DNA from 4 places in the Desulfothermus naphthae genome. Region 3 is predicted to be linked to each of the others. Evidence: riboswitches for the same ligand, from Rfam matches in the RefSeq annotation. Region 3 holds a riboswitch; each other region holds the start of a gene.
What was found. Region 3 has a riboswitch for cobalamin ahead of ACYQ1E_RS10490 (TonB-dependent receptor plug domain-containing protein). Riboswitches for the same ligand answer to the same signal wherever they lie in the genome.
Positions count from the first base shown of each region.

Region 1 (7,802 bases), on a different contig from region 3:
TAGTTCAGCACTAGAAGTAGATCTAACTGGCCAAATCTGTACAGATTCAAAGGGATATTTGTTTTATAGTGGCATTGGTGACCAGGTGGATTTTATCAGGGGATCTAAAATGTCAAAAAATGGATTTTCAATAATAGCTCTCCCTTCAACGGCCCAGGGTGGAAAAGTCTCCAGAATTGTGCCACACTTAAGTGAGGGTGCTGGTGTTGCAACAACCAGGGCAGACGTTGACATTGTAGTAACTGAATATGGGATAGCTGAACTTTATGGAAAATCTATATATCAAAGGGTTATGGAACTTGCTCAGATTGCCCATCCAAAATTTAGAGAAGAATTAATAAATGAAGCCAAGAAAAAACACTATATCTTTCCTGACCAACTCCCTCCCAAAAAAGAGGACCTTATCTTCATTGAAAAATATAAATACAATTATACACTCCCCGATGGAAGAAACATTGAATTTAGACCACTCCTTCCATCAGATGAATTTGCATCTAGAAATTTCTTTTACTCTTTAAAAGAAACTACAGTTTATTACAGATTTTTCCAGCCTAAAAAGGTATTTACCAGACAAATGCTGCAAAACGAATGGGCAAGGGTGGATTATCGAAAAAATATGACTATGGTTGGCATTCTACAAAAAGGAAGAAGAAAGACCATTGTGGCAATTGGTTCATACGTGCGTTCAGACATTGATGAAAACTATGCAGAAGTAGCCTTTGTGGTTAGAGATGACCTTCAAAACATGGGCATTAGCTCATTTTTGTTAAAAATTCTGGAAAAAATCGCCAGAGAAAATGGATATAAAGGATTTTATGCTACAGTTTTAATAGATAATACCAAGATGATTCATGTATTTAAAAAAAAATACCCAAATGCCAGATTAAAACGGGGGTACAGAGGAGAGGTGGAAATTTTTATGGATTTTCCTGGGGAATAAAAATTTTTTTTCTAAACTTTTTCCCTCCTTTGCCGATTAGCAAAGAAAAAAGAAGGAGGGGAAAAATCATGAAAATAAATACCTTCTCAATATCCTTATTAAACACTTATGACAAATTAAATCACAGGCCCCTTCAAATTGATAAGATTGACAGGCCAATCAACAAAAAATCTCAAGAAATCGGTAACCCATTTTTAACTGAAAAATTTAATCCTGTAAATATTTCAAAATCAAACATATCCCAACAAAATTTGAAAAATTTGTCTTCTGACCAATTAAACATAATAGAATCATTAATTGAAAATTTTACTGGTAAAGATGTTGAGATTATAGATATCGACAAATTTTATTTTTTGCACAAAAGTTATACCTCATTAAAGGAAAATTTGGCATATACCGGTAAATTTTCTCCCCTTAAAAACAAATTGAATACTGATTATAATAAGATATTCAAAGATGCTGAGAAGATAAAAATGGATTTAGAAATGACTGTTAAAACTGCTGAAGGTAAGGAATTAGATGTAAATATTGAATTAGATTTATCTCAAGAATTTATACAAAAGAGCAACTTTGCTATGAAATCTAAAAACAAATCAAATATAAGTGTATTAAACATAACAAGTAAGGATGAAACAATATTTAAATCTAATCTTCACTTTGAAATAGATATAGTACCAGCCTCTGAACAAGTAATTATTGACGGTAAGGAAATAGAAAAATACGAAAATTCGGTAAAAAAAGTTGATGGAATTGACCAACTAAAAGATGTACTTTCTGATAATGAAATAAAAAATATAGAAGATATGGATGATAGTGAAAAAGGTAGTGTTAATCAACAATATTTAAATTATATATTTAATTTCTTTAATATCTGGTCTAAAAATAAAGAAGAAAAATTTTTACTTGCATTTGGACTATTAACACAAGAAAAAATATATCTATCACCGGTAACTAAATTTGTTAATTAACATGGTACGAGATATTTAAACTCTAGTTTCAATGGTACTTTATTGGAAGATACATTGAAACACTCTCCTATAAAGTAAGGATAACTTATTATAAGTTATTGTGACCAAATACAAGTCTCTCCTTTGTCAGGATGAAATAACCTTTTAATTTTTCTGAATTCAACCAACTTTTTTATTCCCTAATATCTTTTAATCAAATAAATAATCTTGTCAAAAAATAAATTTTCTTTTATTTTTCTTTTGTCAGCAAAACAAAGAAAAAAGGAGGATTCAATGCCAATGATAAAACCCAAAAGAATAAAGGTAGATATCCTGGGAGAGCCAAAAATTCCAGTGCCAGAACAGTTAAGGCCATTCTTATCTGAGATTGGAGAGGTGAATTTATATGTGTCAGAAGAAGTAATTGATACAGAAGATCCAAATCAAAGATATTTTATTTTTGAAGAGGCTGGTCCCAAGGAAAAAATATATTTTGATCCATCAAAGACAAAATGTGCCATAGTGACTTGTGGGGGGCTTTGTCCTGGAATAAATGACGTTATTAGATCCATTGTAATGGAGGCCCATCATCAATACAATGTTGCCGCTACACTTGGTATTAGATATGGACTCCAGGGCTTTTTACCCCAATATGGACACAGCGTATGGGAGCTAACTCCTGAAAATGTATCTCAAATCCACGAATTTGGAGGAACTATTTTAGGTTCCTCCAGAGGTCACCAACCCCCAGAAGAGATAGTAGATTCACTAGAGAGGATGAACATAAATATCCTCTTCATGATAGGGGGCGATGGGACAATGAAGGCCGCTTCTGCTGTTTGGCGGGAGATAAAAAAACGTAAGATGAAGATATCAGTTGTGGGCATTCCTAAGACCATTGACAATGATATCTACTTTGTTCCACGCTCATTTGGCTTTGATACAGCCGTAACAAAGGCCATTGAGGCCATTAGATGTGCCCATACAGAGGCTACTGGTGCACCTAATGGAATCGGCATGGTAAAACTTATGGGCAGAGAATCTGGGTTTATTGCAAGTGAAGCCACCTTAGCTCAAAAAGACGTAAATGTGGTCTTGATTCCAGAACAACCCTTTGAACTTGAGGGAGAAAATGGTCTTCTGGCATACTTGAAAAAGAGGATTCAGGAAAGAGGTCATGCAGTAATCGTTGTTGCAGAAGGTGCTGGACAAGACCTATGGCGGAGGGAGATGAAGAAAAACAACGAGAAAATTCCAGTTGATGCTTCAGGAAATCCAATTCTAGGCGATATATGTGGACTGCTCAGAGAAAGGATAAAAAAATATTTTGAAGAGCAAAAGATACCTATTACTTTGAAATTTATTGATCCCAGTTATATAATCAGGTCAGTACCTGCAAATGCAAATGATGGAGTATACTGCGCATTTTTAGGACAGCATGCAGTGCATGCGGCCATGGCAGGCAAGACAAATATGGTTGTAACTAAGTTAATGGAAAAATTTGTATACCTACCACTCTCATTGGTGACCAAAAAGAGAAGAAAATTAAACGTAAATTCTCCGTATTGGAAGGCAGTACTTGCTTCCACAGGACAACCTCCTCAATTTGGATAATTTTAAGACAGAAAAGATGAATTTAAATAATAGAGAACCAGACATATTACTAGAGGTCCCGGCTCAAGTTTACTTTCTTCCAGCAATTGGTCATTTTGCAAAGGCAATTTTCACAAAACACCCTTATTTTGAAAAATGTTCTGAAGAAGTACTCTATTCCCTTGAACTGATAATCTATGAATCAGCAGCCAATGTTATTAAGCACGCATATCCAGAAGGAATTATAGGAAAATTAAAAGTAAAAATATGGATGGATCCTCAAAAAGTTATTTTAGATGTAATAGACAATGGTAAAGGATTTGATCCCAATAACTTACCTGAACCAGACCCTGCTTCCCCTGGCGAAGGTGGCATGGGAGTTTTTTTGATAAAAAAAATAGCTCAAAGGTTTTCTTACTTTTTTTCCAAAGAGGAAAATGGAAATGTCCTTCACCTTGAAATACCCCTTAAAAAAAAGGTTTAAGAATTCCCGTTATTTTTAGAAGTCTATGTATAAGTTCTTGTCCGGCTTTTCTGGTAAATTCTAAGCATAAAGTTGATTCCATTACAAAATTTACACGCCTTCTCAAAATCTATGCTCCCTTCTATAAGATTTAGGAAAAATAAGCTTTTTCACAACATTGTTTTTTTCTCACTTTTTACATCCTTTGTATTTTTCACTGAGAATTGCTGAATGATTTAAGTTTTGCTTGAAGAATTTTTTTTTATTTATTATCAACTATTTTAAATTCAACATTTACTTTTAAAAAAGTTCTTTGGGGATTTAATATGTCCTTCAGGTGCCCATGGGGGCTTAAAAGGGAATCCCGTGAAAATCGGGAACGAACCCATCGCTGTGATAGGGGGACGAAAGCTGCAAAGGCCACTGCCAAAGCACCTAGATTTTAATCTTGAACCTTAAACATAGAACTTAGAACTCTTTTACGTGCTTGGTGGGAAGGCGCAGTGAGTAGGATGATCCCTAGAGTCAGAAGACCTGCCTGAATGGATGCATATCTTGCCCTTTAAGGGTAAGATATTTTTGAACCTGGATGAAAATGGGACATCCTGGTTTGTCATAAAAAAGACAAACTGGGATTTTTTATGAAAAAATTTTATTTTCAACTTATTTTTGCATGTATTTTTTTCTTATTCACCATATTTACCTCCCTTAGTCTTGGATTTGTAAAGATCCCTATTTTTGAAGTTATTAAGATCCTTTTATCTAAGATCACTGGCATAAGATACCATGATATTTCCAGTATTCACTATTCTATTGTGTGGGAGGTTAGACTGCCCCGTATAATTTGTGCCGCTTTAGTTGGCGCAGCCCTATCTGTTTGTGGAGTTGTGTTTCAGGGCATTCTTCTGAATCCCTTAGCAGACCCATACACCCTGGGAATTTCTGCAGGCGCTGCCTTTGGAGCATCAGTTGCCTTGCTTTTTGGGTTCAACTTCTTAGGGATCTATAGTGTACCTTTTTTCGCGTTTGTCTTTGGGCTTATAACCCTTCTTGTAGTTGTGTATCTCTCTTCTACTTCCAGTGGGGGAATTTCTTCAAACAATTTGATCTTATCAGGTGTTATTGTTTCAGCAATACTTTCTGCCGGTATTAGCTTTTGTAAATACCTTGCCCAAGAGAGGGTCTCAGTTATTGTATTCTGGCTTTTAGGGAGTTTTGCATCATCTACATGGGCAAGTGCACTCTTAATTATGCTCTCTCTCGTCATATCCTTTGGGGTATTTATCTTTTATTATAGAGAACTTAATTTGCTCAGCCTTGGGGGAAAAACAGCTCTATCAATGGGTGTAGATCCAAATAAGGTGCGTATATTATTGCTTGTATTTGGTTCTCTTCTAACTGGAGTTTGCGTGTCCTTTTCAGGAATTATTGGTTTTGTGGGCTTGCTTGTTCCTCATATGATGAGATCAATAGTAGGTCCAAATCATTTAAAACTTTTGCCTATATCTCTGATATGCGGGGCTATTATGCTCACTATGGCTGATACACTCACCAGGGCTGTTTTACCTACAGAAGTTCCAATAGGAGTGCTTACTGCCCTAATAGGCGGACCATTTTTCTGTTATATTTTTAGAAAAAAACAGGTGGGTTTTTAAAAGTGGTTAGTGAAATCTTAAAAGTAGATCATGTTTCCTTTTCCTACCAAGATCTTCCTGTTTTAAAGGACATTTGTTTTAAGTTTTATCCCGGGAGATTTTACGGTATTTTGGGCCCAAATGGAAGTGGAAAATCTACATTGCTTGATATATTGCTTGGTTTTAAGAGTCCAGAGAAAGGCAATGTATTTTTATTTAAAAAACATATAAAACAAATAAAAAAATCAGAAATTGGAAAGAAAATATCCTATGTGCCCCAAAGTTTTACTTTTAATTTCCCCTTTAGTGTTGATGAAATAGTGACCATGGGTAGGTATCCATATATCAAAAGATTTTCTTTACCAACACAAAGAGATCTTGAAATTGTAGAACAAATACAAAGAGAAATTGATATATTTAAGTTTAAACACAGATTGATAACTGAATTAAGTGGAGGGGAAAGGCAAAGGGTTATGATAGCACGGGCCCTAGTCCAGGATACACCAATTTTTTTGTTGGACGAACCAACATCTAATCTGGATATAAAACACAGTTTAAGGATTTTAGAGAGTTTCAAAAAAAGAGTAATTAATAACAATAGAACTGTAATATGCGTGTTTCACAATATAAATGAGGCCTTATTTTTTTGTGATGAATTAATATTTTTAAAAGAGGGTAAGATTATAATAGGTGGTCCTACAGCTGAAGTTATAAGTGAAGATATCTTAGAACAGATATTTGAAGTTGAAGTACTGCTTCGTTTTGAAGAAAAATTAAATTGTTATCAAGTAATATTTACAAATGGGAGGTATGAGTATGAGAAAAAATAATAATCTAAAAAAATCTCTAATCATTATCTTATTTTTATTTGTAGTTAGTTCAACATTGGGCTATGGCTTTAAAATAAAAAATGATAGTTTAATTGACGATGGAGGAAGGCATATAAAAATAATTAAGCCATTTAATAGAATAATTTCTTTATATCCAGCACATACAGAAAATCTATGTGCATTAAATGGTTATAAAAGCATAGTGGGCATATCTATAAGTGATACATATCCACCTTATATATTAAATAAACCAAAATTTTCTTATCATTTTGGGATTGAAAGATTTTTAGTAGTTAAACCAGATTTAATATTAATCAGGCCAATGATAGAATTTGGATATCCCAATTTAATTAAAAAATTTAAAAAACAAAATATAGCTGTTATTTCAATACAGCCAAATAATATATCTTCTCTATATAGCTACTGGAAAACATTAGGTTTAATTATTGGAAAAACACAAAATGCAGAACAAATGATTGCAGATTTTAGAGATACTATAGAATTTTTTCATTCAATAAATAAAAAAATAAAACACAAAAAAAGGGTTTATTTTGAGTCTATACACAGAAAATTTAAGACATTTGCCCCACATTCCATACCAATCTTTGTTTTGAAATCTGCTGGAGGGATAAATATAGCCCAGGATGCATATGAAGTAAGAAATTCAAATATAGCAGATTACGGCAAAGAGAAAATATTGTCTCATGCTAGTGAGATAGATGTTTTTTTGTCTCAACAAGGCCGTATGAATAGGATAAGAATAAAAGATATAAAAAATGAGCCAGGTTTTAATATAATCAAAGCAGTGAAAAATAATGAGATACATCTTGTACTTGAGGAAATTACATCTAGACCTACCATTAGGCTATTGATGGGAATATATAAAATAGGCCATATTTTATATCCAAATTATTATGATAATAAGGTTAAACAACGTATTCAAAATATACTAAAAAAATATTATAAAAAATAAGCTTAATTTTGATGGAGAGGTCATTATGGAGAAAAAAGGGAAATTATACGGGATAGGTGTAGGTCCTGGAGACCCAGACTTAATAACAGTAAAGGCTATAAAAATTCTAAAGCAGGTAGATGTGATATATTCTGCATCATCTACCAAAAATGACCATTCAATTGCATTTGATATTGCATCAAAATATATTCCAAATACTACTAAATGCATTTGTTTAGCCTTTCCTATGGTTTTAGACACACAAGAGGCAGAGAAATACTGGCGCTCACATGCTGAAAGGGTTAAAGAAGATGTATATAATGGTAAGGATGTAGCTTTTTTGACAGTAGGAGATCCTTTAACATATTCCACATTTGGATATTTGTTGAGATGTTTTAAAGAGATTGCTCCAGATGTTGAAATAATAATAATTCCTGGTATTA
Region 1 covers NZ_BAAHYQ010000001.1:36,201-44,002, reverse strand. The annotation lists gene ACYQ1E_RS00205 (GNAT family N-acetyltransferase) at 1-940, shown strand, start outside; gene ACYQ1E_RS00200 (hypothetical protein) at 1,009-1,908, shown strand; gene ACYQ1E_RS00195 (ATP-dependent 6-phosphofructokinase) at 2,182-3,501, shown strand; gene ACYQ1E_RS00190 (ATP-binding protein) at 3,494-3,964, shown strand; cobalamin riboswitch at 4,263-4,499, shown strand; gene ACYQ1E_RS00185 (FecCD family ABC transporter permease) at 4,585-5,598, shown strand; gene ACYQ1E_RS00180 (ABC transporter ATP-binding protein) at 5,601-6,407, shown strand; gene ACYQ1E_RS00175 (ABC transporter substrate-binding protein) at 6,394-7,380, shown strand; gene cobI (precorrin-2 C(20)-methyltransferase) at 7,406-7,802, shown strand, end outside.
Region 1: linked by a shared signal. The riboswitch ahead of ACYQ1E_RS00185 (FecCD family ABC transporter permease) and the one ahead of ACYQ1E_RS10490 (TonB-dependent receptor plug domain-containing protein) in region 3 are both predicted to bind cobalamin.

Region 2 (7,802 bases), on a different contig from region 3:
ACAAGGGTATAAGTTTCCATCTGGAAAGATGGCAATAGATTCTCCTTGTTGGGCATGACAAAATACATGTTTTTTATTTTTTCTATATCCAGATAGCATGTCCTGTTCTCTAAAATGAAAATCTTTCGTTGCTTTGATTAAATTTATTATGCCCATAAAATCCATTATGCCTGAATATATCTCTAGTTTATCTGGAAATAAATAATCCTTATCAATAGTACGTCCTTTTTTTACAACCATATCAAGACCAATTCCTTCTATGTTTTCAAGTAAATCAATAAGAAGAGCCAATTTTTTAAGGGAACTTACATTAAGGGAAGTAAGGGTGGTTGTAATACGACACTTTATCCCATGCTTTTTTAAAAGCTCTATGCCTTTAATGGTATCTGTAAATTTACCCCTTAAGATATTATGAACCTCCCCTGGACCATCAAGACTTACTCCAACCTGGAGATTAAATTTTTTAAATATCTTAACAATAGAGCTATCTAACAATGTAGCATTTGTCTGAATTCCAATAGTAGCCATAGGAAGATGTTTTTTTATATTTTTACATGTATATTCTATTAATTCAGAATAAAGAGTAGGTTCACCACCTGTTATTTGTATATGTAGTGGTGCAGTTTTATTTGATATTAAACTTAAACCTTTATCAATAATATCCTTTGCAATTACTAACCTTTCTTGATCTCCAATATAACAATAGATGCAATTTAAATTACAATTAGTTGTTATTATAATTATTAAATATTTTATCATGTCTAACACCGTCCAAGATAGAATCTAATTCATCTAAATTATTTAAATTGATTACATATTCTGAATTTGGATTTGTCTTAGTTTGATTAAATAAAATTACTTTCTTGTTAAAATTTAAAGCTGAATTGATAATTTTTGATTTATTAAACAGAATATTAGAATTTGGAATTGGATCAATAATCATTATTGAATCCTTTATTAATTCTTTACATTTAGATATTTTTTCATCTTCTATTGGTAAAAATGGAGTTTCATCAATACATATTGCATTCATTTGTTTTGCAATAAACCAATCAATATCATTTTTATATAATATTCCTGTAGATATACAAAATCCTTTTCTTGATAAAACCCTATAAATTGGAGTCCCATAACCCATACCACCAAGCACAAATATCATTGGCTGGGATTTATTGTATTGTTGAGAAATCTCAATTGAGCCTAAAAGGGGATTAAAAGTTACACCATTAAAATTGTATAGGCGAGATACATTTTCTTTAGTTAAGATTTGTTCAGGAGTTCCTTTGGCTATTATTCTGCCATCTTTTACCAAAATAACATAATCAGAGACCTTCATTGCCAGCTCAAGCTGATGAAGGGAGGCTATTATTGTAATATTCTTTTTTGTACATAAATTTTTGAGAATGGAAATTATTTCCACTTTGTGTTTTAGATCCAGGTGTATTGTGGGCTCGTCCAGGATCATTATTTCGGGTTCTTGAGCTAGTCCCCTGGCAATATATACCTTTTGTCGCTCTCCATCACTCAACATCTCTATTGGTCTTTCTTTTAAATAAAGAGCACCAACCAATTTAAGAGCATCTTCAACTATTTTTTTATCTCTTTTTGTAAGCTTTCCCAAAATATTTGTATAGGGATATCTTCCAAGTGCTACATAGGAAAATACATCAAAAAGAGGTGGATTAGATCTTTTTGTAAAGAGAACTGAAATGAGTTTTGCCATGTTTGAAGTTTGTATTTTATTAAGAGGAGTGTTTTTTATAAAAATAGTTCCTTTAATTGGTTTTAATATCTTTGCCAGAGTTAATAATAATGTAGTTTTGCCTGCACCATTAGGACCTAATATAGAGACAAATTTTCCCTTTAATACATCAAAATCTACGTTAGATAAGACCTTTTTATTCCCATATCCTATATCTAGATCAGAGACAGAGATAACCTTTTCTTTATTTTTCATATCTCCATTTTCCTCTTAGATACAAGAGCAATTATAATAGGTGCACCAAAAATAGCAGTTACAGCACTAATTGGCACTTCTACTGGTGAAAATATGTTTCTTGCAATTAAATCAGATACTCCTGTAACTATTCCTGCAAGCAAAAACACCCCTGGAACTAAAACCCTGTTATCAGAAGTAGAAAATATAAGCCTTCCCATATGGGGTATTGCAATGCCGATAAAAGCAACTGGTCCTGCCCCAGCAGTAACCAGTCCTGATAATGCACAGGAAAAGAGCACTATTAAAAAACGGATCATCTTTACCCTTACTCCAAGGGATTTTGCATCAATATCCCCAAGTAATAATCCATTTAATGGCTTTGAAATAAGATAAGTACATATCAATATTATTAGTCCAACAAAGGTGAGTATCCTGATCTCTGACCATTTAAATCCTGAGAAACTTCCCATTTGCCATAGCACAAAACCCTTGATCCTTTCCTGTTCAGCAAATGCCATTAAAATACTGGTTATACTGTGGCATAGATAGCCTATCATCAGACCAATAATTAAAAGGGTGATGGGATTTTTTACTCTTGTTGCCACTATGAGCACTATAAACATTGTAATGTATGCACCAAAAAGGGCAGAAAGGGTGGTTAGATAAGGCGCAATTTGGGTAAAACCAAGTGTAATAGATGTTAGCATGACCAGGGCAACTACCAATGTTGCACCTGAAGAAATTCCCAGAATAAATGGACCAGCTAGGGGATTTCTGAAAAATATCTGCAAAAGTAGGCCTGATACCCCTAAAAAACCACCTCCTAACACTGCAGCAATGGTGCGTGGAATCCTTATATTCCAGAGAATAAAACCGTCAGTTGAGAAGGTGTCGTGAGAAAAAATCAAATAAAGGAGTCTTTTTTGAGTTATGGATACTGAGCCTATTGAGAGAGATAGCCATATAAATACTATGAGGATAAAAACACAACAAATGAATATAAAACCCCTGGAAGACCTTTTAAAACCAACCATATTTTTTATCCTTTATCAGGAAGTTTGGTAAAAAATTTCAGTCTATATCCTGGGAATTTTTCTGGATGAAGGATTGCTGCAATCTCTTTAATTATCTCATCTAACCTATCCATTGACTGAGAGTAATTGGGCAGAGGTGAATAAACTGCTCCTTTTGTTAGGGGTTTTATATCTTTGATTAAAGGATTTATCTTAGCCAGTGCTTCTTTAGAAGATGCACCTGTAATTGAAGTGCGATAAGTGACCAATATATCTGCCTGTCTTCCGCTGGAGAGAAACCTCTCCAGAGATATCTCCATTCAGGAACTCCCCCTAATATCGCTAAAGAGATAGTCTCCACCTGCTATTTCAACAATTTGTGCAGACCAGGAATCCCCTGGTTCAATTAACACCCTTTTTTCATAAATATCTCCCCATATTACCTTTGGCTTTGATGAAATATCTTTTAATTTTGTATTTATATCTTTTATAGTCCTCTTGACCCTCTTTACAAATTCCTCTGCTACCTCTTCTTTATTAAAGAATTGAGATAAAAATAACATAAATTTCATTCTAGTATTGAGATCCATTGCACTTTTAGTTGTTGTTACAATGCATTTAATACCCATTTCTTCTAATTTAGGTATATCTGCCAGATTCCAGGTAAACACTACTTCAGGACTTGCTTTTTTAATGAGCTCATAATCAACTGCATTGGATTCACCTACATATATAATAGATCCATTTTCAAGGCCATGTTTTACATAGTCTATTGTCCAGTAATCTTTTTTATGAGTAACTCCAACTAGAGTATTTAATACTCCAAGGCCCCTAAGAAGGGAGACATTGTATCCTGAATATGCAATAACCCTTTTAACCGGGATATATATTATTTTATCTTTGGTGTATTGTTTTGGCGCTTTTATGCCTTTTGGCACCAAGACAAATTTTCTGCCAACACCATCTGTAATTTCTTTTACTCCGTTGGATAATTTTTTTATTGAAAATTCTCCAAAGGACTCAAATGTAGAAGAATGGCATGAAAATAATAGAAATAAAATTAATACACACCACAAATATTTACTCATTGGCATAAATATCCTTAATTAAATTGTTCAGGAAAACAAAAACAACTAATTACACCAGGATCACAATTATAGATAGAGCTATTAAATAAAAAACTTCTTTAAACAATAACTGGTATCAAATTGAAAGATAGAGTTGATGAGTCATTTTGTTCCTCCTTATGCAATTTATTTTTGCATACTAAGGAGGAAGCTTCAGGCGGGTTCTCAGGAAATGGGCTTTAGCTTAAGGCAAGTGACCATTTCCGAGAACGAAGCAGTTAGCCTCGAAGCTTCGTCCTTTTTTATTATCTCTAGGCCGGTCTTCCGACTCGAGGATCATCCTACTCGCCCTGTTGAATACTTAAGGATATTCAACAGGACTCGCCCTGGTGAATAGAATTTCTTTTTTGGGATGTTTACCAGAGCGAGCTGGAGCCTTCCCCTTGGCACCTTTAACCGAACTCCTTAATTTTTGAAGATTCCTGGCCAAAAGGTGTCAAGAGTGGCGATAATTCCAGCTTTCGTCCCCTCTCACGGCTGCGGGCCAGTGCCGGATTTTCACCGGCTTCCCGTTTCACCCTGAAGTCAGGGAACCTAGAGATATTTTGTTTTTTCAAAGGAACTTATCTTTGGAATCTGACGTTGTCAACCATATTTTTTAAAACCTTAAAAAGACATGGCTTAATAGTATTTATGACTTATACTGGTTTCCTTTAAATGAGGAATTTAAAGAGAGAATATTGAGAAGTATTATCTGAGGAATAATTTGATGGGTCGCTTTTAAGATGGAGCAAGGTCGAAGGCCACAGCAAAATAGCTGTCGGTTGGTTGGTGCAATATTTTTAACCAGTATTTATGGGTATTACAATTATTTTGCCATTATTTTGTTTTTTTTAATTTTAACAAAGAAAGAGCTTGACATCAAGGCCATGAAATAATAAATTAGATTGATGAAACATTTTGTGGATACTCAAATAAAAAAAATGGACACTAAAACCAAAAATAAACCCATTACTCCCAAGATGGAGGACTATTTAGAGGCAATAGTTGGCCTGGAAGAAGAGAAAAAGGCCGTGAGGGTCAAGGATATTGCTTCTAAAATGGGAGTCAGCATGCCTACTGTCACAAGTATGCTCAAAAATCTATCAAAAATTGACCTGGTTGAATATGAAAAATATGAATATATTGAACTGACTGACAAAGGCAGGGAAATTGGAAAAGAGATTCAAAGGCGGCATATTGCCTTAAAAAAATTTTTGCATGAGATACTTGGAATTGATGCAATAGTTGCTGAAAGTGAGGCATGTAAAATGGAACACGCTGTTAGCACTTCCACACTGGATAGGTTTGTAGATTTTATGAATTTTATAAAGTCTTGTCCTAGAGCGGGAAGTAAGTGGATAGGATATTTTCATGAATATTTAAAACATGGAAAAGGCAAGGCAACCTGTGAAAAATACAGAGAATATCTAGATGATATTTACAACAAAATAAGATCAGAAATAGGGAGAGAGTAGAATATGACGAGGCTGACCAATCTTCACGCAGGCGATGAAGTTACACTTGTAGATATAGAAGGGGGAAGAGGGATTAGATCAAAACTTTTTAACCTTGGCCTGACTCCTGGAATTAGAATAAAAATAATCGCAAAAAATGGATGGGGGCCAATTGTTTTAAAAGTCAGAGATGGCAAAATTGCAATTGGCAGAGGAATGGCTGAAAAAATTTTGGTTAAGTAGACTACCTTAATAGTTTACAAGACTATTTAATACCTTTAAATTATTTTTTTCCTTTCTAAGGTCCTTTCCTTGGTGGGTTTCAATACCATAGAAGGGCAATATAGCATCCTATAAAAAGGGCATCTCTCTATTATAGGCATCTTGTAAATTAAAAGTAGCTAATTTTTATCGGGGAAAATTTCATTTCACGCTGAACCAAGACACTATGAAGAAGCACATCGGGAAAAATTGGGAAGCAAAACCATTATTATCTCTCGTCACATAGCTAATCGCTACTAGCGGATGTACCTACATTCAAAATCCTCTCGTTCCCATCGCTAAACAAAAAAACTTGCTTGACGGAGAAAAATAAAATAGTTTTGTGTGATCTCTTTATTGAATATTTTTTGCGCAATTAAATGTCATGGAAGTTTGGTTTGTGATTTCACCAATGGAGGAGCTGAGAAAAATATCACAATAATAGGAGTTTTTCTAGTGCCTGGTGGATATGATCTTCCTTTAATATCAGGAGATTCCTCTTTACATGCAAAACTGTAAGAAAATAGTGTTGTCAGATTAGAAGTAAAGAGAACGCCATAAAACAATTTCAAAAATAAGGCGCATTATGGACCAAATGAATTATATTGCAATTTTTTTTAACCAATTGATTATGCATAAAAAGGATATTATTTTATTTGTCATAACCATAGGTATTGTATTAACATTTAGGATTTTAGTGTTTTTTTTAAAGAAGAGATTTGAGTGGTCTTTCCTTTTTACCAAGATTTTGAATTATTCAATAATTTTAATTGTTATAGAGTTTTTAAAAGAAAATATTCAAGGGATATGGTTTTTAAAAATAATTTTTGTTTTAGAGACTGTTTTCATATTTTTGATTGTAAAATTATTTATAATAGATTTGTATATAAATGAATATTTATTGCTAAGAAAAAAAAAGAAAATTAGTTATATTATAATTGATATTATAAAATTTTCAATTATATTATTGTTTATAATGGTTTTTTTAAGAAATGTATTTAATGTTGATTTAATTACAATATTAACTCCATCTGCTATTATGACTGCTATAATTGGTCTTTCTATGAAAGATACTATTGGCAACTTGATATCCGGAATAGTTATACAAATTGAAAAACCTTTTGATCAGGGAGATTGGATTCAGGTTGGTGATTTAATTGGTAAGGTTGAGGAAATAAATTGGAGGTATACAAAGATTAAGACCATTTTAAACATGTATGTAATAATTCCAAACAATACTATATCTTCTGAAAATATAATCAACTATAGTAAGCCATCTGAAGAGTTAGAAGTACAAATAACCATAGGTGTTAGTTATGATGTGCCTCCTGTTAAAGTAAAAAGGGCTCTCTATGATATTTTAAATACAAATAGATTTGTTGAACAACATATGGAAAAAAAAGTGTTATTGATGGAATATGGATCATCTTCTATTAATTATAAAATTATTTTTGGTGTGAGAAATTATTATGAAAAAAGATTGGCAATAGATGAAATATACAGCTCAATCTGGTATCAATTCAAAAATTTTGATATAGAAATTCCTTTTCCAATCAGGACTGTTATTATGAGAAAACAGAAATCAAAACAGGTTGATTCCGAAGTTCTTTCAGTTTTAAAAGCCAATGAGCTATTTCACAATGCCAGAAATGAGGTTCTTAAATTTTTAGCTATGTATGCCAATTTACTTAAATTTAGTCTAGGAGATAGGGTAATTAACGAAGGCGATGTTGGAGATACAATGTATATTATTATTAGTGGTGAATTTGAAGTTAGGAGACAAGATAAAGTAGTTGCAAAACTCAGAGTAGGGGACTTCTTCGGGGAAGTGGCTTTAATATCTGACCAAAAGAGAAATGCTACCGTTGTTTGTACTCAGGACGGAGAGGTATTAGAGATAGATAGAATGTTGTTTAAATTAGTATTAGAAAAAGATTATGTTTTACGAAATGAAGTATATAAAAAATTCAAGGAGAGGGTTTTCAAAGAAGTAAAAAAACAAAAACACAGTTCCAGAGATGAAAAA
Region 2 covers NZ_BAAHYQ010000001.1:502,344-510,145, forward strand. The annotation lists gene ACYQ1E_RS02395 (radical SAM protein) at 1-759, opposite strand, end outside; gene ACYQ1E_RS02400 (ABC transporter ATP-binding protein) at 725-1,957, opposite strand; gene ACYQ1E_RS02405 (FecCD family ABC transporter permease) at 1,954-2,973, opposite strand; gene ACYQ1E_RS02410 (substrate-binding domain-containing protein) at 2,979-3,272, opposite strand; gene ACYQ1E_RS02415 (ABC transporter substrate-binding protein) at 3,273-4,040, opposite strand; cobalamin riboswitch at 4,317-4,632, opposite strand; gene ACYQ1E_RS02420 (metal-dependent transcriptional regulator) at 5,003-5,536, shown strand; gene ACYQ1E_RS02425 (FeoA family protein) at 5,540-5,758, shown strand; gene ACYQ1E_RS02430 (mechanosensitive ion channel domain-containing protein) at 6,363-7,802, shown strand, end outside.
Region 2: linked by a shared signal. The riboswitch ahead of ACYQ1E_RS02415 (ABC transporter substrate-binding protein) and the one ahead of ACYQ1E_RS10490 (TonB-dependent receptor plug domain-containing protein) in region 3 are both predicted to bind cobalamin.

Region 3 (7,802 bases):
TGCAATCCGTGCCCTCATTTGTCGTATTATACCGGACTCCGATGGCCAGCTTGGTGTCCGGAGAGAATGAAAGATGAGGACGGTAATTAGCGAAAAAACCGTAAACCTCTGTCCTCTCAGAACTATAGATTCGCACTACTTGGTCTATTCCCCAGTAATTCTGATAGTCAATTCCGGAAAGTATTTCCTGACCATTTCCCCAGCGGATACTGGTCATGAGATTTACACCATAATCTTCGTATTTCCATAGGGCAGCGTCATATCTATAGGAACCGTCCAGATTCATGAAGGTGCAATCCGCCTCCCATATATGAAAATGAGACTTGAGATAATAGGAGAAGTTATCATTTATATCGTGATCCCACTTCAGTATGCCTATTGTCTCCTCCCAATCATTGAACGTGTGCCCTACTCTGTAGTGTGGATAGGGATAATCAAAATATCCTTGCTGCTTTCTAAGCTGGGAGTTCAAAACGCCCTTACCGGCCACGTCAAATTCTTTGCGGTATTTCAATCCTATAGTAGAGCGATCAAATCCAATCGGCTTTCTTTTCTCGGTATTGCCAGCTTTTATATAAGCTTCTTTGTCGAGGACATGATAACCGTCATACCCCTCGTAACTTCCAAAGGCCATCAAACCATGCCCCTTAACGGTATCCGTTACATGACCGTAAACCTCACGGTAGTCATTGTTACCATATGACACACCGAATTGACCCGTTGCTTTCTTGGTAATTCCCTTGGTGATAATGTTAATAACTCCCGCCCTTGCTCCGGTCCCGTAAAAGAGACTTTCACCGCCTTTAAGAATCTCTATGCGCTCAATATTATGCACACTAATAGTATATGACCACCCCCCACCATAGAGGCGGTTGTTGATTCTGACACCATCCAGGAGCCATAAGATATTATGGCTTCCGTGAATGCTTGTCCTATTGTAACCTCCACGTCCGGACCTTGTCTCTGAATATAATCCTGGAACCATAGATCTCAGGGCCATATTAAGATCCACGAAACCCGCTTCTTCTATCTCTTTGCCGGTTATAATTACCACAGGATGACCAAACTCGCCAAGTTCTGCGGAAAGTCGTTCTTCAATTTTTCTCCCTTTAACAACCATATTGTTCAAACTTACTTTTTCCTCATTTACCTCTTTATTTAAACTATAGTCACTTGCCAAACTGGCATCAGATAAAACCATGAAGAAAACTACAGTAAAAAGCATTTTCACCATCCAAAAGAACTTTCTCATTTTGAACCTCCTTATTCTTACTTACTACCTATAAGCCAAATATTACGCCCTTGACTCTTTACATCCAGGAGGTCCAGTGATAGTTTAAAGATGTCAGTCTTGCTGGACCTTTTTTTCGGATGTGGTCATGGCTGACGGCAGGGTGGAAGGGACTATGGCAGGTCTTCCACCCTGGAGTATTTTCAATTAGTTGGTGAAATTAAAACAGGAGGAGGACGGGCAGAAAGAATTAGGGATACAATGAAAAACAAAAAAGATAGATCTCTTTTCACAAACTTTCCTCCTCAGTGAAATTTAAGAGGTGATATATTATTTTCTATATAAGTCCTTCTTTAACTTACAAGTGCTTTGACCTAAGCAAAAATCTAAAGTAGAGAACACCACAAAAAAAGAGTCCCTGAACCGCACACAGCAGTCCAGGGACTCCCGTTTTATCCCAAAGGACCTCAGCTTATAGCTTTGGGCATCCGCCAAAGCTAATGCCTATGTTACTCAGGCAGGTCTTCTGACTCTAAGGATCATCCTAATCACCACGCCTTCCCAGGAGCATCCCTGCTCCCAGTGGCTTGATGTGGCTTTCGTCCCCTTATCACAGCCGCGGGCCGGCTCCGGATTTTCACCGGATTCCCTATTAAGCCTTACGGCGCCTGAGTAACAGGCCTTTTATAATATGTCTACCTATGTGTCAACCCCTAGCCATAGCTTTTTTATCCATTTTAAATACCGTTACGTGGCTAATTCTCAGGCCATACTAATTAGTCATAAACTCATACCTTCTCCATACATCGAATAACTTCTTTTTTACTGGATAACAGGACTTTTAGACTCATGAACAAAACGATGAAAATAATCTTTAATTTATATAACTTTGTTTTCAATTAACTTTTTCATATTTAATACACCACTTGAACCCACTATGAGAACATCTACTGTCATGTCGATACATTAGACTTCTTGCCATATAGTTATTAACTCCTTCTTGTCTCTACTCAACCCTAGAGTCTTATATCATTACCAACAATAAGACCCAATACCTATTTTTAGTCACCAGCCTTTTCACTTCCCTGTTATTAATTTGCATATTCCATTTAATTTCCCTCTTTATTGAATATCAGATAATTTAAAAAAATACTTAAACTTATGGTTTGGAAATAATACAGGATAAAAAACTGCAGCAAGATCCTCTATAATACCATCTATCTTATCGGCAGATTCCCAATAGAGTGAGTGCAAATACCATACATTTCGTTTTTTGATAGACTTAAAATCACGAAGCATAGGATGTAGAGCCACTAACTTTTTTATTGAACTTATCCCGTATTGTGGCAGTGGGACTGCATATATGAAAATATCGGCCTCTTTACCCCACAAATAAAACCGTTCCCAGCTTATAGGAGCGTTATTTATTTTTTTTAATTCCTTAACCACATACTCTCCGCCTGCCATGGAAATCATTCTAGCCACATAGCTATCTCCGAGTGGAGCGTATATAGTCTTATCTTGTCTAACAATGCACCACAATACTTTTGGTTTTAATTTCTTGCTCTTGAAACGAGATGAAATTTCTTTGACTCGCTTTACCACTCCCGAAAAAAAATTTCCAGCTATTTCTTCTTTATCATAAAAGCTTGCAAAAAATTTTATCCACTCCGCCCTTCCTAAGGGATTATCTTCTAAGTATTCAGAAATCACTGCATAGGGAATATTTAGTTGATTAAGTTTTTTAGAAATCTTTTTACTCTGCCATTTGCTTACAAAAAAAATATCAGGACTTAAAACAACAAGCTTTTCATAATCGAGACTTCCAGGTCCCCCCACGATTTCAATATTTCTGCTGGTGAGACGAGATTTAAGATATTCACTACAAGGTTCTTCCTTTCTAGTTACAACTCCTACTATTGTATCCCCAACCTCGAGCGATCTAAGAAATGAAGGTATGGTACTCCACCGAGTAATGACTCGTCTAACAGGTATTTTTATAATTTCATCAATCAACACATTCTTAATTGTTACTTTATCTGTAGAATGGACAAGTAATAATTTTCTCCCAGCTCCATCTATAACTAACTTGCATCCATTTTGTAAGTATTTCACTTTAAAATGTGTAGCATATTGTACAGAAAACTTTCTTTTAATCTCGCAGATACATTTACCTTCATTTGAGAAGGAAACAAAGAAAAATAAATGACAAATAAATAAATAACGGAATATATTTTTTTTTTGGTGAAAACATATCTTTTATACCGTTGTTCAAATAATTTTACTAAGTCACTAAGACTTAAAACTTTTAGATTTTAGAATTTCTACATGATTTTTAATATTGGTATTTTTAGTTCCATTAGAGACATTGATAGAAATCAACTTCTCTATTACATTAAAATGTCAGTATGTATTTCACTAAAAATGATCGTCCAGGTAGTGGATAACCCTTAGCCCAAGTTTGTCAAAATAATAAGATTTTTATAAAAAATTTGGTTGATTTTGTGATGCAAAATGCTATAATCTGTTGGAATTATTGAATTAAATTTTTTAAAAACTGAATGTAGTGGTAGAAAAAATATTTCGCATCTTGACAAAGAAAAACCGATTTGATATAATCCTTACCTATGTTTATCCGCAAAGTTAGAAAAACCGATCCCAAATCTGGAAAAACTTATTTCTACCATCAATTAGTAGAATCTTACAGAACCCCTGATGGTCCCAGGCAGAGAACTATTTTAAACCTTGGAAAACTGGATCTGTCCAGGGAGGAGTTAAAATTTCTTGCTAATAGAATTGAGGAATTATTAAAAGGACAATTGTCGTTATTAAAAGTCCCTGAAAAAATTGAAAAACCTGCAAGACGTTTTGCAGGTTTAATAAGAAAAAAAGCTCTTCAAAAGAGTGAGGAGAAAACAAAACATGAGGCTCATTGGAAGATGGTTGATGTTGCTTCAGTAAAAAACGAAGATGTCAGATGTGTTGGAGCAGAAGTTGTAGGGGCCTGGGCATATGATAAACTTATGATTACAAAAATTTTAAAGGAAATAGGTTTTAATAGAAAGGATATAGATAGAGCAAAAGTTCTTATAGTTGGGAGTCTGATAAATTGTGGGAGTGAGAGGGAAATTCATAAATGGTTTCACCGGTTAAGTGGGCTTGATGAGGTAATGAATATTGATGCAAAAGTGGTATCGCTATCCAGTTTATATAGGACTCTGGACAAGCTGATAGCCAATAAAGAAGCTATAGAAGAGAAGGTGGTAAAAAGAGAAAGAGAACTTTTTGGTCTTGGAGAACAGCTTATTTTATATGATCTGACTAATACATATTTTGAGGGGAAGGTTACAAGCTCAGAATTGTCAAAGAGAGGTCTATCTAAGGAGAAACGAAATGATAGGCCATTAGTGACAGTAGGTATAATACTTGATGAAGATGGTTTTCCCAAGGCCAGCAGGATTTTTCCTGGTAATGTGTCGGAAGCCTCAACACTGGAGAAGATTTTAGATGATTTTTTTATAAATTCTCCAAGATCGCTTACAGGCAAGCTTACAGTAGTTATAGATGCAGGTATAGCCACAGAAGAGAATTTAAAACTAATCAGAGCCAAAGGACTTGATTATATATGTGTAGACAGACGACGAGTAAAAGAACTTCCCTCAGGTGAAGAAAGTATAGTTCATGAGAGTAATAGTGGCAAAGTATATGCGATACGAGTAGAAGAGCCTGAAGAGGTATTTTTATATTGTAAAAGTAGCGGTAGGGCCAAAAAGGAAGAGGCAATAAAAAATCGTATTCAACTGCGCCTGGAAAAAGATTTACAAAGGCTCAAGCAATCTCTTACAAGAAAAGTAGGAATCAAAAGTTATCCGAAGGTACTGGAGAGGATAGGAAGAATAAAAGAGAAATACAGCAGTGTGTCGCAATTTTATGAGATTAAAGTAAAGGAAGAGAATGGCAAAGCAGTGGATATTTGCTGGAGAGTAAGAGATAAAGACAAACTTCATGTAAGATTTTCAGGAGCGTACAAACTTAGAACTTCCAGGACAGAGCTAAGTAATAAGGAATTATGGGAGATTTACAATCTTCTTTCAAATGTAGAAGCATCATTCAGGAGCTTAAAGAGTGAACTAAAATTAAGACCAATCTATCATAGAATAGATAAACGAATAACAGGTCATATTTTTTTAACCATATTAGCTTATCATCTGCTTTGTGTTATTCAAAGGAGATTGAGACAAAGAGGGATTTCAAAATTATGGGAAACAATAAGAAGAGAGTTAAGTACCATAATTAGAGTAACCACCACTATGATAACCCAGGAAGGTAAAACAATCCATCTGAGACAAATAACAGAATTAGAATCTTTTCAACTGGAGATATATAATGCCCTGGAACTTCCTTTAAAGCCTTTATCTAGCATTTTAAAAATTAATTGATAAATTTGTAGTGAAGAAAAAGATGATTGAATTCAATAATTACAATATCTTACAAAAAAAAGTGACAAACTTGGGTTAGTTTCCCAATAATATTTGTCAAATATATTTTGTAGTTGCAAATTTAATTCACCATATTTAAATGGATGAAAATTAAGAGTTAAATCGAATACAGTAAATGACGGATTCTCAACTTCCGGTGCTCCCCTAACCGTCCAGTCTGTATCTTTTCTTTTTCCGACATAACGAGCTGTTAACCTACCATTAAAATATTTATCGCCATATTCAATACCCCCATTTAAATTTAGATGGGCAACATTCCGAATATCTTGATGTCCCGTTGAAAGGTTTTCTTTTGCTTTAAACAGTCGTGTAAAATTGAGAAAAAAACGAAGTGATTTCTTTATCTGAACAATTTTCCCCACATCAAAAGAAAAATTCCCTTCCAATCCTTCTATTTTAGCATCTTCAGCGTTTTCATAGGAATAAAGAGATTCAGCTACTTTAACTTTTTCTATTTTGTCAAATATTTTAGTATGAAAATAAGTTAAATCTCCATCCAGTCCTAATTTTTTGTTAATATAACTTATACCAGCATCCCATGTAACACTATTTTCTGGGTCTAAATCAGGATTACCCTTTGTAACAGACCCCCATGGACTTACCCAAATTCCAGCTACCTCTTCTGGTTTTGGAGTTACAAAAGCTGTTCCAATAGTAGAATGGAAACTAAATTCTGGGGTAACAAAAACTTTTAGCCCGCAACTTGGATTTAAAGTATCAAAAGTTTCAGATCCTGGAGTAAAACCAGTTTTATAAGGTGTTTTTTTGGTAGTTAATTCTATTCTATCGTATCTACTTCCTAAAGTCGCTATTATTCGATTTTTATAAAACTTAAATATTCCTTCAACAAATACACTTTTAATTTCTCTTTCATTATCTGGACGCCAAGGTCCTTTTCTGCTACCGTCAGAGTTCCATGCTTTTCCTTTTTCTGTAATTTTTTGATATTCACAGCCAAAGGTAAGTGTATGAAAATGCAAATGATATATATCTTGAAATTGAACTCCCCGCCAAGTATATAAATTCCAAAAACCTCTGTAAGGATTAATTCCTTTGAATTCATATCTATAATCATTTTCTTCTTGAGAATAATAAGATGTCACTTTTATTTCATTATTATGTCCAAGCGGTCCCTTAATTGTAAAATCACCACCATATTGATCGACATCTCTTTTCTTTTGTTGTAAATCACGATCTATATCATCTGGAAATTCAATGTCCCTTCCAGCGTACCAATTACCTTTTACATCTATCCTCCAATTTCCAAGATTTAAACCAATTCTGCCAATATTATTGTATTTTTTAAAGGAAGTGTTAGGCCTTTTCTCACCATTCCCCATAACCATATTTCCATTTTGGAAATGGACATCGGAATTTAGATCAAAATCAATTTTTTGGGTTAAATTTCCTCCTAATGATAAACCACTAGTCCAAGAATCAAAGCTACCAGCTCCTAATAAGATTGCGGGTTTAATTTTACCAGTTGATTTTTTGGTTATGATATTTACCACTCCCCCCATAGCATCTGATCCATAAAGTGCAGAGGTAGGTCCTTTTATTATTTCAATCTTTTTTATTATATCTTTATTTATTGGAGCTAAATGTGTAGCTCCAATGGGTCTACCATCAATTAATATTAAGCAATGTTTAATAGTTCCCCAATAATCGGATCTAACACCTCTTATACTTATAGTCCCTGAATACCCTCCTGGATACTGGATTACATCTATACTACTGTTCTTTTTAAGGATATCAGTCAAGTCATCACCAGCTGTTAAATCAATATCTTTTTTGAAAATTTCATTTACCACTTGAGGTAGTAAATTTTTGTTCTCCTCAGTCCTGGTAGCCGTAACCACCATTTCTTCCATTTTAACTCCTTCTTTTTTCTCTACGTTTTTAAATTCCTCTTTTGTTTTTTCTTTTTTACTCTTCTCTTCAGCAACATAATAGCTGTTTCCCAAACTAATTTTAGGTAAACCCAAAAAAGAAATAAGAATACATATTATCACAACTCTTTTAAAAACTTTCATTTAAACCTCCTCTTCATTTTGTTACAGCCAGGAGAGTCA
Region 3 covers NZ_BAAHYQ010000002.1:217,252-225,053, reverse strand. The annotation lists gene ACYQ1E_RS10490 (TonB-dependent receptor plug domain-containing protein) at 1-1,252, opposite strand, end outside; cobalamin riboswitch at 1,731-1,918, opposite strand; gene ACYQ1E_RS10485 (ABC transporter substrate-binding protein) at 2,354-3,346, opposite strand; gene ACYQ1E_RS10480 (IS1634 family transposase) at 3,859-5,670, shown strand; gene ACYQ1E_RS10475 (TonB-dependent receptor plug domain-containing protein) at 5,703-7,763, opposite strand.

Region 4 (7,802 bases), on a different contig from region 3:
CCTGATGGAAAGGATTTTTTAGTTCTGGGAAAAATAAAAGATAAGGTATACGTGCTTCATAATAATAAATTGTCCCAAGGATTTGATGAAATTTTCAAAGCCCAGTTTACTCCAGATGGAAAAAAAATAGTATTTATTGCAATTCAAGGTGGCAGGGAATTTTTAATCGAAAATGGAAAACCCTGGAAAGACTACAAAGCCATAGCTGAAAGAATATCCCCTGTTATTAGTAGTGATTCCAAAAAGATAGCAATTGTAGCCTTAAAAGACAACGGTAAATCCACAATCTCTGTAAACAACAAGGAACTGGGAGAATATGATCTTGTTTTAAAACCCAATTTTAGCCCTGATTCTAAACACATTGCATATCCAATTAAAAAAAATGGTAAATTTAGCGTGGTTTTGGATGGTAAAATAATAGGGGGTTCTTATGATGAAGTAAAACACATAGTATTTAGTCCAGATTCAAAACACCTTGCTTTTGTTGCTAAGGTTGGAATGAATTTTTTTGCTGTTATAGATGGAAAAAGTTCTGATAAATATCAATATGTAGGCACTGTAATTTTTTCAGATGACGGAAAACACTGGGCATATATGGTATATGAAAACCAAAAAATGTTCATTGTACTAGATGGGAAAAAGGGACCAAAATTAGACCAGATTGGTCCGTATTTTTTTTCAAAGAACAATGATCTGTTATATATGGGGGTGAAAAACTCCAAAGGAGCGATATTCATTAATAATAAGCCTCAAAAATTCTATGATTCAGTTGGATTACCTGTTGTATCAAATGATGGAAAACATATAGCTTATAGAGCAAGATCCGGCAAAAAATGGTTTTTAGTTTTAGACAAAAAAGAAGGAAAAAAGTATGATTTCATCAGACGACCTAAATTCTCCAACAATGGAAAACATGTTGCCTACATAGCAGTAAAAAGTAAAAAATATTTTATTGTATTGGATAATATTGAAGGGAAAAAATATCCATGGACAGATTTTCCTTATTTTTCCAAAGATGGTAATCACATGGCATATGTTGCAAGTGATGGGAAAAATATGTTTATGGTAGTAGATGGGGTAGAAGCAAAGGAGAAATTTTTCGGATATTTAAAAGGACTACCTTTACTTTTTCACAAAAATTGCATCACTGGGCAAGCAATTAGATTACCAGGACCTAAATTTTATGTGGTAGAAACGTGTTTTTAAATAAAGGGGAGATATCATCTCCCCTCAAATCTTTAATGGAGATGTATCCCATTGTCCTTTGCTGCATCTTTTACGTGCTCTACAAATATTTTTACTATTTCAGGATTTTCACCAAGTCCTTCTAAAATTGGATAGACCTTAATTCCCTTTGATTCCATAATAGACTTCCAGGAATCTTTTTCAGGACCTGCCATATCGTTGTTGGCATGGTCTCCTGCCACCATCATAAGGGGTTTTAACACAACTCTTTTGACCTTTGAGTGTATAAGTGCAGATATAACATCATCTAAAGAAGGAAAGCCTTCTACCGTTCCTATAAAAACTGGTACTTTATACATTCGCCTCATTGTATTCTGAAGCTGTGCATAAACTCCAGTTGAAAAATACTCATTTCCATGTCCCATATAGACCAAGGCAGCATGCTTTTTCTTTGCATATTCTACGTCTTTTTTTAGAGCCTTTGCTGTTTCGTTAATATCTTCATTATAATCGTGATTTACACCCCACATTCCAGTTAAAGGACGTCCAACTACGAGTTTTTCAAAAGGTATATACTTCTTCTTAATAGTCTTTATTGCAGTTAAACCATCAACATAGGAACATAGATCCATAAATTCTTCACCTGCATAAAAATGAGTGGGTTGCACAATAATTGTTCTGTACCCTTCGTCTTGCAGCTCAGCAATAGCTGCGAGAGGTCCTTTTACATAAAAAATATCTTTTGGTATATCCTCTCTATTTATCCACTCTGGATCAGTTTGCCTTTTATGCCAGATGTTCCGTATAATATTTGAAGTAAAGGCCATTTTTACTTTTGCAGTAGGAAATTCCTTTTTGATTGCATTTCTAATATTGAGCAGTGATCTTAGTGCCTCTGGATAGGTAGTACCAAAGGCCGCCACAACAATACCAATTTTGTTTTTTTGATGTTCCATAGCAAACCCTCTACTCAAAATTAATGTGGATAAAATCATAGCTGCTAAAAAGATTTTTAAAAACCGCATAACAATACCTCCTTTTAATAAAAATTTAAAAATAAAAAAACCCTTTAACTGGATAAAATTCCAGTTAAAGGGTTGCACCCGAATTTTCTTCACCCTTCATTGCCTGATTTGTCCTCAGCACTCAGGCATCTATTTGTGTGGCAGGTCTTCTGACTCCAGGATCATCCTACTTGCCCTGTTGAATTAAGGATATTCAACAGGACTCGCCCCTTTCGGGCGAGCTGCACCTTCCCACAGAACACCTCTTAGAGGTGCTCGGTAGTGGTATATTGCAGCTTTCGTCCCCTGTCACAGCGGCCGGGACCGTGCCAGATTTTCACTGGCTTCCCTTTTAAGCCCTTTTGGACACCACACGTCAAGCTTTTAATTTTTTATTTTTAAATAGTCAATAATTAACTAAAGGTTTCATTAAAATTTGACAATTTTATCACTTAGATTTTAATATTTCCTGGACTAAAAAAATGGAGGACAAAAATGGTAATAGCAATTGATTCCCACATGCATGGAGATATATTATTAAAACAAGATATGGACTTCCCAGCCAAGTATCGTGATAATAACATAGGAGGAATAATCTGGTCATATAATGAAAACATACATGACCCTGCAGATTATATCATTTACTGGGATTATCTAAAAAATATAGCTGATGAATTATCTAAAAAAAATTCACCTTTTTATTACAAGATAGGAATTCATCCAAGAACCATTTGCCAGGAGCTAAAAAACACTAAAAAACTTACAACAGAAATAAAAAAGGCCTTAGAAACCCATATGAAAAATCCTAAGTGTCTTGGAATTGGGGAAATAGGATTGGATGGAGATGAGGAAATTCAAGAAAAAATACTTATTGAACAACTTAATTGGTGTGTTAATTATTTACCAGAAAACAAGAGAATTGGTATTCATACCCCAAGAAAAAATAAATACAAAATAACTCAAAATATATTAGATATTTTAAATGATTATAAATCCCTTTATCAACAGATAGTAATTGATCATGTTGAATTAAATACAATTGATCTTGTAAAAAAAATTAACGTCCAAATAGGAATTACATTACAAAAAGGAAAATCTACCAAAGAGGATATAGCAAAATTAGTTAATAATAATTTATATGATATAAATAAAGTAATGCTAAATAGCGATAGCGGGAAAATTATATCCAGACCATATATTGACTTTGTTACTGGAAAATATCTTAAACCAGAGGAAAAATCCAAATTATTAAAACATAACATAATCTCATTTTATAATTTAGAAGAACACTTATCTTAACAAAAAAATGAGATTGAACTAAAGCTTATTGAAAATGTGTCAGAAAATTTTGAAATAAAAAATTGAACTTCAATCTTGAAAAAATATGACATAACGTATAAGAATAAACATTATTTATTGGTTTTGGCTCTTTATGTTTCACCTTTAACAAGAGAGTGGAAAGTGATGAAAGAATTTGTTGAAAAGCTTGTGAAGGAAATTGTGGACAGGCCAGAAGAGGTAATTGTAGAAGAAAATCTGGAAAATAAACGAATGCCTCTTCTAGAGTTAAAAGTAGCTAAACAGGACATGGGTAAGGTGATAGGTAAAAGGGGTAAGATGATAGAGGCACTTAGAGTCCTGCTTGCCGCAGCTTCTAAAAAACAAAATAAAGAATATCAACTCATAGTTGTGGATCAGGACTAAATGACGCAAAAAAAGATTGTGGTTCTGGGGACAGCATCTCAGGTCCCCACCACCTTTAGAAACCATGTGGGACTTTTTCTAAGGTGGGAAAATGAAGATTTTTTATTTGACCCAGGCGAGGGAACCCAAAGACAGATAATAAGATTTAAAGTCCCAATAAATAGAATAAAAAAAATATTTATTTCCCATTTTCATGGAGACCATTGTCTTGGACTTCCAGGGATAATTCAAAGGCTTTCATTAAACCAAATAAACCATCCAGTAGAAATTATCTATCCAAAGGAGGGAGAGCTTTTTTTAAGAAATTTAATCAATGCTGCAATATTTCACAACAATCTGGAATTAATCTTTTGTCCAATTGAACATGATGGCAAAATAAGTGTTTCAGGTGAGGTATTAATTGAGGCCTACAAACTGGACCATGGGATAGATTGCTATGGCTTTAGAATATCTGACCCTCTCAAATGGAATGTAATCCCATCAAAACTCCCTAAAGACCTACCAAAAGAGGCCATTGGTGAGCTAAAAAATAGAGGAATGATTGAATTTAAAGGACAAAAGGTCTTTTTACAACAAGTAGCGGTTCCCAAAAAAAGACAAATTTTTTCTTATATTATGGATACACGGATTTGCGATTCAGCCTATAAAATCGCAGATAGTGCAGATATTTTGGTTTGTGAATCCACTTATCTTTCTACTGAAACAAAATTAGCTGAAAATTACAAACACTTAACAGCAATGCAGGCAGCTGAAATAGCAAAAAAAAGTAAGGTAAAAAAGCTAATTTTAACCCACTTTTCCCAGAGATATAACACCACAGAAGTATTTGAACAAGAAGCTCAAAAAATTTTTAAAAATACCATTGCAGCCAGGGACGGTATGGAAATGGAATTTGAAGCTATTAGAAGAAATATTTAATGTATCACAAATTAGAAGGAGATTCTATACAGGCATAGGCATTGTGATTATGTATGGATTCATGGCTTTCAACCTCTACCCTAAACCACTTAACAAGTGGATGGTCTAAAAGTTTAGCTGCGATCCTTCTCACCACATCTTCCACAAAGACCGGATTAGAAAAAGCAGACTCAGTTACATATTTTTCATCTATTCTTTTTAAAAGGGCATAAACAGGTGAAGATGCAGAAGTAGTAGCCACTTCAATAAGGTCCTCAACCCACAAAAACCCTTCAAACTGACATTTTATCTTCACTAAAGCACGCTGGCTATGAGCCCCATTTTCACTAATTGCAAGAGAACATGGACAAACAGTCATTACTGGAACAGTTACCTGCAAGAACATGGAAAGCTTATCATCTTCCAATTCTCCCATAAATACACACTCATAATCCATAAGGGCCTTTATTCCACTTTTTGGCGCCCGCTGTTCAGAAAAATACGGGAAAGATATTGAAAGATGAGACTTTCTTGCCTTTAACCTCTTTTGAACATCCCGAAGAAGTTCTTTAAAAGTATGATAATCTAAAACACCAGACCATTCTTGCAAACTCTCTATAAACCTGCTCATGTGCGTGCCTTTAAATTCTGAAGGCAAATCTACGTAAAGATTCACGTGGGCAACTGTGTGTTGAATACCGTTATTTTTTTTTCTAATTAATAAGGGATACTTGAAGTCCTTCACTCCTACTCTATCAATAGGAATTTGAACTGAAGGCGTTTTATTTTGAATGTCTTCCATTACACCAAGTCCTTACCTGTAGTCGAAAGATTAAGACTCCCGTATTTTACACCTTTTGTGGATTGAAGTCTCTGGGAAACTTCTTTTATCCTTTTCACAGGTCCCCTTAAAATTAAAACCTCCATACAATTATGGTGGTCAATATGTACATGAAGAGTGGTTATTATAACGTCTAGGGATTTGTGTTGAATTTCAGTCATTTTCTGAGACAAATCGCTAACATGGTGATCATAAATTAGAGTCAAAGTCCCTGTTACTTCTCTGTTTTCATCTTCCCACTCTTTGTGAACCAATTCTTTTCTAATCAGATCCCTTATGGCCTCTGATCTAGTTTGGTAACATCTTTCTTCACATAATTTGTCAAATCTCTCTAACAATTCAGAATCGAGAGATACTCCAAATCTAATTGTCTGTCCCACTTACTAACCCTCCTGTTGTTTTAAATTTTTAAGCAATTTTAAACTTTTTTTGTTAAATAAGAGGGCCTTGTGTCTTTTAAACAACACATGATTACCCCTTAAACAATTTTTTTTATGTTTGCAACATACACAAAAAATCTAATTATCCTTTTTCTAACTCCACTAACTCTCTTAACTCATCATCTTTGAGTTCTGTAATCCATGTTTCTCCTGTATCTACAATGCTTTTGCTTAAGGCGCGTTTTTTTTCTAACATCCTGTCAATTTTTTCTTCAATAGTGCCTTTGGTAAGGAGCCTGTGTACGAATACATTGCTTTTTTGCCCAATTCTATATGCCCTATCAGATGCCTGATCTTCAACTGCTGGATTCCACCATAGATCATAATGGATTACGTGGTTTGCTGATACCAGATTTAATCCTGTTCCCCCTGCCTTAAGTGAGAGTATAAAAATCCAAGGACTTTTTTCTGTGCTGAATTTTTTAATCATTTCATCTCTCTTTTTCCTTGCCACCCCACCATGTAAAAACATCACCTCTTCGCCCAATTCTTTTAAGATCATTTCTTTAAGCAGGTGTCCCATTTCTCTGAACTGGGAAAAAATAAGCACTTTTTCCTTTTGTTTTTTTATCTCATCTAAAAGCTCAATTAATCTCATACTCTTGCCAGATAAATCTGGATTTAGCTGATTTTGTTTTAAATACAGGGCTGGATGATTACATATCTGTTTTAGAGAGAGCATAAGTTTTAATACAAGCCCCTTTCTTGTTATACCCTGTTCGCCAAAAATTTTTCCTAAAGATGTTTTCACTACCTCTTCATAAAGAGTGATTTGGTCTTGAGACATGGGACAATATTCATTTTTTTCTATTTTTTCTGGAAGATCTCGTATAACTGTTTTGTCTGTTTTTTGGCGTCTTAAAATAAATGGAGAGATAATGCGCCTTAAATCTTTTTTTGCTTCTTCGTCTCCATATCTTTCTATTGGGATGGAAAAGTGTTTTTTAAAATATTGTTGGCTGCCTAATAGGCCTGGATTTAAGAATTGAAATATACTCCACAGCTCCATAAGCCTATTTTCAATAGGGGTACCTGATAATGCAATTCTATAAGGTGCTTTATTTAAACTATATACTGCCTTTGTCTGGGCTGCGAATGGATTTTTTATATTTTGTGCCTCATCTATAATTACAACAGGAAATTTATCTGGAGAGATCTGGTTTTCCTTTTGTCTGAGCACACCATAGGTAGTTAAAACAACATCTATATTGTCCAGATTATCAAGACTTTTATCAGTGCCGTGATAGGAATATACATTAAGGGAAGGAGCAAATTTATCTATTTCCTGTTGCCAATTCCCAAGCAGGGTTGTTGGGGCAACAATTAATGCTGGCCTTATTTTTTTCTTCTTTAAATAAAGTATCAAAGCTATTGCCTGAATGGTCTTTCCTAGTCCCATATCATCGGCAAGACATGCGCCAAATCCTGCCTCACAATTTACCACCATCCACCTATAGCCTGTTAATTGATAAGGCCTAAGGTTTGCTTTTAGACCAGCAGGTGTCTTAAGTCGCCTTAATTTAGATAGCCCTTCTAGCTTGGTCTTAATCTCCTCAGGAGGAATGAATTCAATTGCGCCACCATCAGTTTTTATCTCTTGCATTAAGGCAGAGCGCATAAGTTCTGCATAATCTTTAATTTCAATATCTGTGTTAAGAATGCGCTTTACCCTTTCAAGTTCATCTGGCTTGATCAATAGCCAGTCTTCTTTTATCTTAACCAGAGGAGTTT
Region 4 covers NZ_BAAHYQ010000001.1:232,236-240,037, forward strand. The annotation lists gene ACYQ1E_RS01085 (TolB-like translocation protein) at 1-1,206, shown strand, start outside; gene ACYQ1E_RS01090 (sirohydrochlorin cobaltochelatase) at 1,239-2,210, opposite strand; cobalamin riboswitch at 2,333-2,578, opposite strand; gene ACYQ1E_RS01095 (TatD family hydrolase) at 2,685-3,488, shown strand; gene ACYQ1E_RS01100 (KH domain-containing protein) at 3,654-3,893, shown strand; gene rnz (ribonuclease Z) at 3,894-4,811, shown strand; gene folE2 (GTP cyclohydrolase FolE2) at 4,816-5,592, opposite strand; gene nikR (nickel-responsive transcriptional regulator NikR) at 5,592-6,011, opposite strand; gene ACYQ1E_RS01120 (SNF2-related protein) at 6,154-7,802, opposite strand, start outside.
Region 4: linked by a shared signal. The riboswitch ahead of ACYQ1E_RS01090 (sirohydrochlorin cobaltochelatase) and the one ahead of ACYQ1E_RS10490 (TonB-dependent receptor plug domain-containing protein) in region 3 are both predicted to bind cobalamin.